Regions from separate parts of the Pseudogracilibacillus sp. SO10305 genome, predicted to be linked through region 1. Evidence: predicted binding sites of a transcription regulator. Region 1 holds the regulator's gene; each other region holds the start of a gene.
What was found. Region 1 encodes LexA, which represses DNA repair genes until DNA is damaged. Its sites were predicted from a motif close to CGAACATATGTTCG; they were not measured.
Positions count from the first base shown of each region.

Region 2: the regulator LexA is predicted to act here: its motif matches at 1,353-1,366, upstream of uvrB (excinuclease ABC subunit UvrB).
Region 3: the regulator LexA is predicted to act here: its motif matches at 2,239-2,252, upstream of recA (recombinase RecA).

Region 1 covers NZ_JAXHDE010000006.1:43,298-46,597, forward strand. The annotation lists gene tkt (transketolase) at 1-1,254, opposite strand, end outside; gene SPD45_RS06600 (DUF896 domain-containing protein) at 1,279-1,509, opposite strand; gene lexA (transcriptional repressor LexA) at 1,754-2,371, shown strand; gene SPD45_RS06610 (methionine gamma-lyase family protein) at 2,440-3,300, opposite strand, start outside.
Region 2 covers NZ_JAXHDE010000001.1:438,277-441,576, reverse strand. The annotation lists gene SPD45_RS02295 (PDZ domain-containing protein) at 1-1,141, shown strand, start outside; gene uvrB (excinuclease ABC subunit UvrB) at 1,427-3,300, shown strand, end outside.
Region 3 covers NZ_JAXHDE010000001.1:136,131-139,430, forward strand. The annotation lists gene rny (ribonuclease Y) at 1-679, opposite strand, end outside; gene recA (recombinase RecA) at 1,117-2,166, opposite strand; gene SPD45_RS00775 (competence/damage-inducible protein A) at 2,348-3,300, opposite strand, start outside.

The DNA.
Region 1 (3,300 bases):
TAATGCTGCACCCATCGCAAATTCTCGTACACCAAACCAAATATTACGACCTTCGTACGATTCTTTTGTGAAATCAGTTTCTTCTTTCATCATCGTATTGTTTGAACTTGCTAAGTCAGCACTTCCTCCAAAAAAGCTAGGAACAGTTTTACTAATAGCATTAATCATTTCGCTTGAAGCAACACGAGAAGCTAATGTATCTTTGCCTACTTTATATGTTGGTAAATTTCCATCCCAATTAGCAGGAAGTTCACCGTTAATTGCAAGTTGTAGTTCTTCTGCTAATGTTGGGTATGCTTCTTTATATTCGTCAAATAACGTATTCCATGCTTCTTCTAAGTTTGCGCCTTTTTGCACAACTTTCTTATTGAAATCTTCATATACTTCCTCTGGAACGTGGAAAGTTTCTTCGTAGTCCCAACCATAATATTCCTTCGTTAAAGCAATTTCGTCCTCTCCAAGTGGGGCACCGTGTGATGCTGAGGAATCCGATTTATTTGGTGAACCATACCCGATAATTGTTTTAACTTCAATTAATGTTGGTTGTGTCGTATTCGCTTTCGCTTCTTCAATTGCTTGATGGATGGCTTGTAAATCTCTTCCATCCTCGACACGAATTACTTGCCAACCGTAAGCTTTAAATCTATCTTCTGTACTATCAGAAAATGATCGATCTAAATCTCCGTCTAATGAAATATCATTCGAATCATATAATACAATTAATTTATCTAAAGCTAAGTGTCCAGCAAGGGATGCAGCTTCATGAGAAATCCCTTCCATAATATCTCCATCACCAACTAATGAATAAGTGTAATGGTCAATAATGTTGAAGTTCTCTTTATTGTATTTTGCTGCTAAATGTGCCTCTGCCATTGCCATACCAACAGCCATTGCTACACCTTGTCCTAATGGACCAGTCGTTGCTTCGACTCCGTCTGTATCTAATACTTCTGGATGTCCAGGTGTTCTAGAACCCCATTGACGGAAATTTTTAATATCATCCATTGTTACATCATATCCAGATAAATGTAATAAACTATACAATAACATTGAACCATGTCCAGCAGATAAAATGAAGCGATCACGATTAAACCATTTAGAGTTTTTTGGATTATGATTTAAGAAGTCTGTAAACAATGTATAAGCCATTGGTGCGGCACCCATCGGTAATCCTGGGTGACCAGAGTTTGCTTTTTGTATTGCATCCATTGATAATGTACGAATTGTATTTACTGATAATTGTTCCACTTGCATCTGTTATTAGCTCCTTTAAATATATTATTTGTCTCTATTTCTTTTTATTTGTTTTACTTTGTCCGGTGTTACATCGTTCCCTTCTGGGTCGATCACCGTAACAGAAGTTATTTGATTAGTAAATGATTGACGAATACTTTGTAAATATTCTTGACGAAGCTCTTGTTGTTCTTGTTTTTCTTCTTGCGTCAATGTCTCACTTTTTGCTTTTTTAGCGAGGTAATTGATACGTTCAAGTTTTTCTTTCGTTAACATGTTCTCACCTCTTAATTCCTAAGTTACATATGATAAAAATATATCTATATGTTACTTATATTATACTATACAATATTTTGTATAGATACAAATGCGCCACATAATATTCTATAATAACTTTACATTTCAGACAACCTTTCAGAAATAGAACATTTCTACCGAACAAATATGGGAACTTATGTTTGACTTCTGTTCGCATTTTGATAAAATGAAAGTAATTATATAGACAGATGAGGTGAGGTTCTTGGAAAAACTTTCAAAAAGGCAACAGATGATTTATGATTATATCGTTCATGAAGTAGAAATGAAAGGATATCCTCCTTCTGTTCGTGAGATTGCCAAAGCAGTTGGTTTAGCTTCTAGTTCTACTGTACACGGTCATTTAGAACGAATTGAAAATAAAGGATATATTCGTAGAGACCCAACAAAGCCAAGAGCAATTGAAATTGTTGATCCGTCATTCCAAAATATTGAAAAAGATACGGCACGTTATGCTCCTTTAATTGGTAAGGTAACTGCTGGTGCACCGATTACAGCAATAGAAAATATCGAAGAATATGCGCCAGTCCCAACATCACTCGCACATCGGGAAGATAATGTGTTTTTATTAGAAGTTGATGGGGATAGTATGATCAACGCCGGAATTTTTAATGGTGATAGAGTAATTGTAAAACAACAAAGTGTAGCAAATAACGGAGATATTGTCGTCGCAATGACGGACGAAGACGAGGCAACCGTAAAAAGATTTTATAAAGAAACAGATCATATTCGCCTACAACCTGAAAACGATGCTATGGAACCGATCCTATTAAATAATGTCATTATTTTAGGAAAGGTAATTGGCCTATATCGTGCATTCTAAGTGAAAACGGTAAAGCTTATCAAAAACTGATGAACTTTACCGTTTTTATTTATCCTAAACTATGTCACTTACAATTCTGGAAAGGTTAAAGGATCCAATAATCCATCTTGAATTAGCTTTTCTACTGTTTGAATAATGGCAATTTTAACATGTGCATATGTTAAACCACCTTGTAAAAAAGCTGTATACGGAGGTTTAATCGGTCCGTCAACAGATAATTCAATACTAGCCCCTTGGATAAACGTTCCTGCAGCCATAATTACTTTTTCTTCATACCCTGGCATCTCACTTGGGTATGGTGCTACATACGAGTTGATTGGTGAATTTGCCTGAATGGCTTCACAAAATTTGATCATCGCTTCTTCATGATGGAACGTCATTGCCTGAATAATATCTGTACGTTTATCAGTATATGTAGGTGCTGTTTCCACACCGACATAATCCATTAACCGTGCAGTTAAAATAGCCCCTTTTAATGCTTCTCCTACTACATGTGGTGCAAGGAAAAATCCTTGATACATCTCTTGTAACATATTTAATGTTGCTCCAGCATCTTTTCCTAGTCCTGGTGCTGTTAATCGATTTGCAGCAAGTTCAACTAAATCCTCTTTTCCTACGATATATCCTCCGGCACGAACGAGTCCACCACCTGGATTTTTAATTAAAGACCCAGCCATAATATCAGCGCCAACCTCTAAAGGCTCACGGTCCTCAACAAATTCCCCATAACAATTATCAACAAACACAATAATGTTTTCATCTATTTCTTTTACAAATTGAATCATTTGTTCAATTGCATCGATTGTAAATGAAGGACGGTTTTCATATCCTTTCGAACGTTGAATACCTACAACTTTCGTATGTTCATTGATCGCATTTTTAATTCCTTCATAGTCAATCGTTTGATCATCTTTTAATAAAACTTCATT
Region 2 (3,300 bases), on a different contig from region 1:
TTTACACCCATTATTGTATTGGACTTTCTTTTTGTTATGTATTATCGGGTATAAACGTATAAAAAAGGAACGTTATAATTTTGGGACAAAAATTTATCATTACTTCACAGAAATTAAATATACATTTCCATTAACAGTCATAGCTAGCATCGTACTTTCAGCTGCTACAATTCTATTTGGAATTGTACTTTCTTATGAAGTAATGATCGTTTTAGCGATTGTTACGATTGTATTTAGCTTATTTGGTTCACTACAATTTTTATCTGCTAGTTATACCATTGGGATGACGTTTATTTTATTGTTAGTGTTGCCGTTTTTACAGCGCTATATAGATGTACCGTATGTAGATTTTACTACCATATCGATGGTGCATTTTGTCGGATTAACATTATTACTTGCGTTGTTATTACTTTTTGAAGCAATTTTTATGACAAGAACAAAATCGAAACCGGCATTTCCTTCTTTACATTTGAGTGAACGGGGAGTTTGGGTAGGACAATTTGAAGCAAAACGGATGATGATGGTCCCATTTTTCATACTGATTCCTTCCGATAGTGTAACTGCGATTACACCATTTTTTCCCTATTTTTCTTTTGGTGATCAAACCTTTAGTTTAATATTATTACCATTTATTTTCGGTTATCAATACCGTATGCAAAGTGGGTTGCCAAATGAATTATTAGGAAAAATTACGAAACGGACATATGTTTTAGTTGCCATTGTCATTGCAGGTGCTATTACAAGTATTTTCTATCCATTCGTATCATTTATTACTATTTTAGTTGCATTAGTTGGTAAGGAATGGATGACGTATCGGCATAAAGTAAGAGATAGAGAAAGCTCACCAATGTTTCATCCTTTAGATAAAGGTATTAAAGTGTTTGCAATGATGCCGAATAGTCCTGTTGAACGATTAGGAATTAAAGTCGGAGAAATTATTTTAAAGGTAAATAATGTTAATGTTACAAACTCATCTGAATTTTATGAAGCATTACAAACGAGTCAAACGAATTTCAAAATAGATGTTCTAGATGAAAATGGTGAAATAAGATTTGTTCACGGGACATTCTTTGCTGAGGATCATTATGAACTAGGTTTATTATTTACCGAACAACCACACAAGTATAAAGAAAAAGAATGAATATAAAATCACACTTTCATATATGGAAGTGTGATTTTTCGGCTCTTTTAGAAAAGTACGAAATATTTATAAGTTTATGTAAATGACAATATAAGATAGATATGAATAACTTCGCATATATACAAACTATATGTTCCTTAAATATATATGGAAAAATGAACAATTAGTAAATACGTATGTTTGAAAGAGAGGAATGTTGAGCAATCATAATGGAATGTTCGTTCGTATATATGATACAATTAATGTAAGAAAACATGATAATATGTGAAGATTGGAGAACTTAACATGGCGGAAAAGTTTGAACTTGTTTCATCTTTTAAACCACAAGGAGACCAACCGAAAGCAATTGAAAAGTTAGTAAAACAAATAGACGAAGGTGAAAACCATTTAACATTATTAGGTGCAACAGGTACTGGAAAAACATTTACTGTATCGAATGTTGTGACAGAAATTAATCGACCAACACTCGTTATTGCACATAATAAAACGTTAGCTGGTCAGTTATATAGTGAATTTAAAGAATTTTTCCCGAACAATGCAGTGGAATATTTTGTTAGTTATTATGATTATTATCAACCAGAGGCATATGTTCCATCAACAGATACATTTATTGAAAAAGATGCGAGCATAAACGATGAAATTGATAAATTACGACACTCAGCCACATCGGCTTTATTTGAGCGTCGCGATGTGTTAATCGTTGCTAGTGTATCTTGTATATATGGTTTAGGTTCACCGGAGGAATATAAAAATCAAGTGTTATCGATTCGTACTGGAATGGAAAAAGAGCGTGATATATTATTGCGAGAACTAGTGGATATTCAATATGCACGAAATGATATCGATTTTTCGCGTGGGACATTCCGAGTTCGGGGAGATTCTGTTGAAATTATTCCGGCATCAAAAGAAGAGCATTGTATACGAATTGAATTTTTTGGAGATGAAATTGATCGTATTCGTGAAGTAGATGCATTAACCGGAGAGATTATCGGTGATCGAGATCATGTTGCTATTTTCCCAGCGTCACACTTCGTGACAGGTGATGAAAAAATGAAAATTGCAATTAAAAATATTGAACTCGAATTAGAAGAACGTTTGAAAGAACTTGAAGCAGAAAATCGTTTATTAGAAGCACAAAGACTTGAACAACGAACGAATTACGATTTAGAAATGATGCGAGAAATGGGCTTTTGCTCAGGGATTGAAAATTACTCACGTCATTTAACCCTGCGTGAATCTGGTTCGACCCCATATACATTACTTGATTTCTTTCCGGATGATTTTTTAGTCGTCATTGATGAATCACATGCAACATTGCCACAAATTCGTGGGATGTATAATGGAGATAGAGCAAGGAAACAAATGTTAGTAGATCATGGATTTCGTTTGCCGTCTGCATTAGATAACCGCCCATTAAAGTTTGAAGAATTCGAACTGAAAACACATCAAAATGTATATGTTTCTGCAACACCTGGACCTTATGAACAAGAACATACGAAAGAAATGGTGGAGCAGATTATTCGTCCAACAGGATTATTGGACCCTGTCGTTGAAGTTCGACCGATTGATGGACAAATCGATGACCTTATTGCAGAAATAAATAAACGGATTGATCGGAATGAACGTGTGCTTATTACGACATTGACGAAAAGAATGTCGGAAGATTTAACGGATTATTTAAAAGAACTTGATTTTAAAGTTGCTTATTTACATTCCGAAGTGAAAACATTGGAACGGATTGAAATTATTCGTGATTTACGGGTGAAAAAATATGATGTTCTCGTTGGTATTAATTTATTACGTGAGGGACTAGATATTCCTGAAGTATCACTTGTTGCAATACTGGATGCAGATAAAGAAGGTTTCTTACGTTCTGAACGTTCCTTAATTCAAACGATGGGACGTGCCGCACGTAATGAGAACGGACAAGTTATTATGTATGCAGATAAAATTACCGACTCGATGCAAGTTGCAATCGATGAGACGAATCGTCGTCGTGACATACAACAAGCGTATAATGAAGAGCATGGTATTACACCGAAAACGATTAAGAAAGATGTACGTGAATTAATTCGAGCAACGGTTGCGGCAGAGGAAGAAGCAGGTTATGAAGTAGACCGTATTTCCGAAATCCGAAAAATGCCGAAAAAAGCTCGGGC
Region 3 (3,300 bases), on a different contig from region 1:
TTATACGACCTTTCATTTCATCATTAGGTAAATTGATGACCGAAACAGTCGTCTCTGCAACATGATCTGCAGCAAGTCGTTGTAAAGCAAGAGATAAAATGTTTTTCGCCTTTTTATCCGATTCCTCTTTTGCACGATTCTCTGCTTCTTTGATCATAACCGCAGTCTCTTGGTTTAATTCTGTTTCTACACGATTCAAAATAATTTGTTTCGCTTGTTCACTTGTTAAGCCAGAAATGCGCTCAAGCTCCGTATGTTGCTTTTCAAGTAATGCATCTACTTTGCTTCTCATTTCTTCAATCTGTTGTTGTTGTTCTGCTATATTTTGTTCTCTTTTTTCTAATGAGAGTTCTCGATTATCAATTGTAATGCTTTTCTTGTCCAAAATTTCTTCTTTTTGAATTAAGCGATCTTCTTGTTTCTGTACCTCTGTACGTCGTTCACGTAATTCTTCTTCTACTTGTTGACGAAATGCATGATTTTCTTCCTTTGCCTCTAAAAGTGCTTCCTTTTTAGCTGCTTCTGCATTTCGATGTGCTTCCTCAACAATTTGTTTGGCTAAGTTTTCAGCACTTGAAATTTTTGCTTCTCCAATTGATTTACGAACAAGATAACCAACAACAATACCGACGATTAGGACTAATGCAAGCAAAACGGAGATGAGTATAGGATTGTCCACGTTCTTCACCTCCTATTGCTATAAAATTGTACAATTCTTTATTGTCGGCATAAAAACCTTTAATCAATAGCGAATAAATTTGTATAATATATAAAAATAATTATACAATTTAATTTTAAATGTACTAATTACCAATGTCAATGAAAAGCCTTTATTTTATTTGTTTTTCACATAATTTCGTTAGAAAATACGATCCATGTTTTATATCTTCATTGTAAAAAACTTGTGTACTTGTCACAAAATGTTCCTCACCTATTCAAGTGATTAGTTATTGTAGTCGCTAATATACAACAAAAGTGTCCAACTACTTTCATTTTACTTGTTTTCTAGTTCACGCAGAAAAATGGTACCAGTGGCCTCCGTCATCGATGTAAGAAAAACGCCCATTTACAATTCTTATGACATCATAAGGAAAATAAATGGGCATTTCTAATAAGTTATAGTAAATCTTCTTCGATTAATTCATCCATTGTTTCATCTTCTGGCGCTTTTTCAGCAGCCTCGTCTAATTCATAATGATCACGAATTGCTTGATGAATTTCGTCACGAATTGTTTCATTTTCTAATAAGAACAGTTTGGAATTTTCTCGACCTTGTCCTAAGCGTTCCCCTTGATAAGAGTACCATGCTCCACTCTTTTCCACAATTTCCAATTCAGAACCTATATCTAGTATTTCACCTTCAATGGAAATCCCTTCTCCATACATAATATCAACCATTGCTTGTTTAAATGGAGGAGCTACTTTATTTTTCACTACTTTGATACGCGTTCTATTTCCAATCATATCTGATCCTTGCTTTAATGTTTCAGCACGACGTACTTCAAGACGAACAGATGAATAGAACTTTAATGCGCGACCACCTGGTGTTGTTTCCGGGTTACCGAACATTACACCAACTTTTTCACGAATTTGGTTAATAAAAATTGCTATTGTTTTAGATTTATTAATTGCACCAGATAATTTTCTTAATGCTTGGGACATAAGACGAGCTTGTAAACCTACGTGTGCATCTCCCATTTCCCCTTCAATCTCTGCACTAGGTACTAAAGCTGCCACAGAGTCAACTACTAAAATATCAATTGCGCCACTTCGTACTAATGCTTCTGCAATTTCTAATGCTTGTTCACCTGTATCTGGTTGAGATAATAATAATTCATCAATATTAACCCCTAAAGCTCTTGCATAATTCGGGTCTAATGCATGCTCAGCATCGATAAATGCGGCTTGTCCACCTTTTTTCTGTGCTTCTGCAATGGCATGTAATGCTACAGTTGTTTTACCTGACGATTCTGGTCCGTATATTTCAACAATACGCCCTTTCGGATATCCACCAATTCCTAATGCAACATCCAACGCTAAAGATCCACTTGAAATCGTGTCGATTTTACGTTCCGCTTCTTCACCAAGCTTCATAATCGATCCTTTTCCAAATTGTTTCTCTATTTTTCTTAGTGCTTCATCTAATGCTTTTTGTTTATCACTCACTGGCGTTACCTCCCAATTTGAACTATCTGCTTTCTATCATACATCGTTTATATAAAATATACAAACAATATGCGAATGCATGTTCTTATGTTTTGTTCGTCTTTCTATATGAAAAAATTCATTTTTCATACCTTTCATTGTCCAAAATGATAGTTTTGTCCCTCATTCATGGTGTAAAAAACTATTTTAAAAATGTAAATAATAATTCATATCCTTTTAATACAGCCCGTTCTCTCACCTGTTTTCGGTTTCCTGCAAAAACAAATTTATTTACTTTCGTTCCTTCTTCAGTTGCAATGCCGATATAAACTGTTCCGGCTTTTTTACCTTCTATTTCATTCGGTCCTGCTACACCTGTAAAACTAATTCCGATAGAACTTCCTAATATATGCCGAACATTTTCCGCTAATTCTTTGGCACATTGTTCACTTACTGTTCCATGTGTACGAATTGTTTCATCTGCTACTTGTAAAACTTGACGTTTAACCGCTGGATCATAACAAACGACCCCACCTTTTAAGACAGCAGATGCACCAGAGTTATCAACGATATTACTTGCAAATAAACCTCCAGTTAAACTTTCAGCACTAGCAATCGACATTTGCTGTTCTCTTAATAAATCGAATACTTTTTCTTCTAATGTCATACTACCTTCACCGAAATAAAAACGACCTATATAAGACAGAATTTCTTTTTTTGTATTCTCAATCATGGAAAGAGCTTTTTCTTTCGTTTCCGCTTTTGCACTAACACGTACTGTAATTTTCCCTTTTACAGCTAATGGGGCAATGGTTGGATTATGTTGTGTTCGAATTAAATCTTCTAAAGTATGTTCTAATACTGACTCACCAATGCCAGTAAAGTTCAATACTTTTGATTCAATAACCATCTCACCATTAATTGATTTTAAATATGGAATGACTTCATCTGAAAATATTTGTTTCATCTCTCTTGGTACACCAGGCATAAATATCCATATTACATCTTTATATACAACTAAATTTCCTGGCGCCATACCAACTTTATTTGGTAATACTTTTGAATCTTCAAAAACTCTAGCTTGCCTCCGATTATTTGGGGTCATTTCCGTTCCTTGGTCACGATAAAAGTCGATTATCTTTTGTAAAGAGTCTT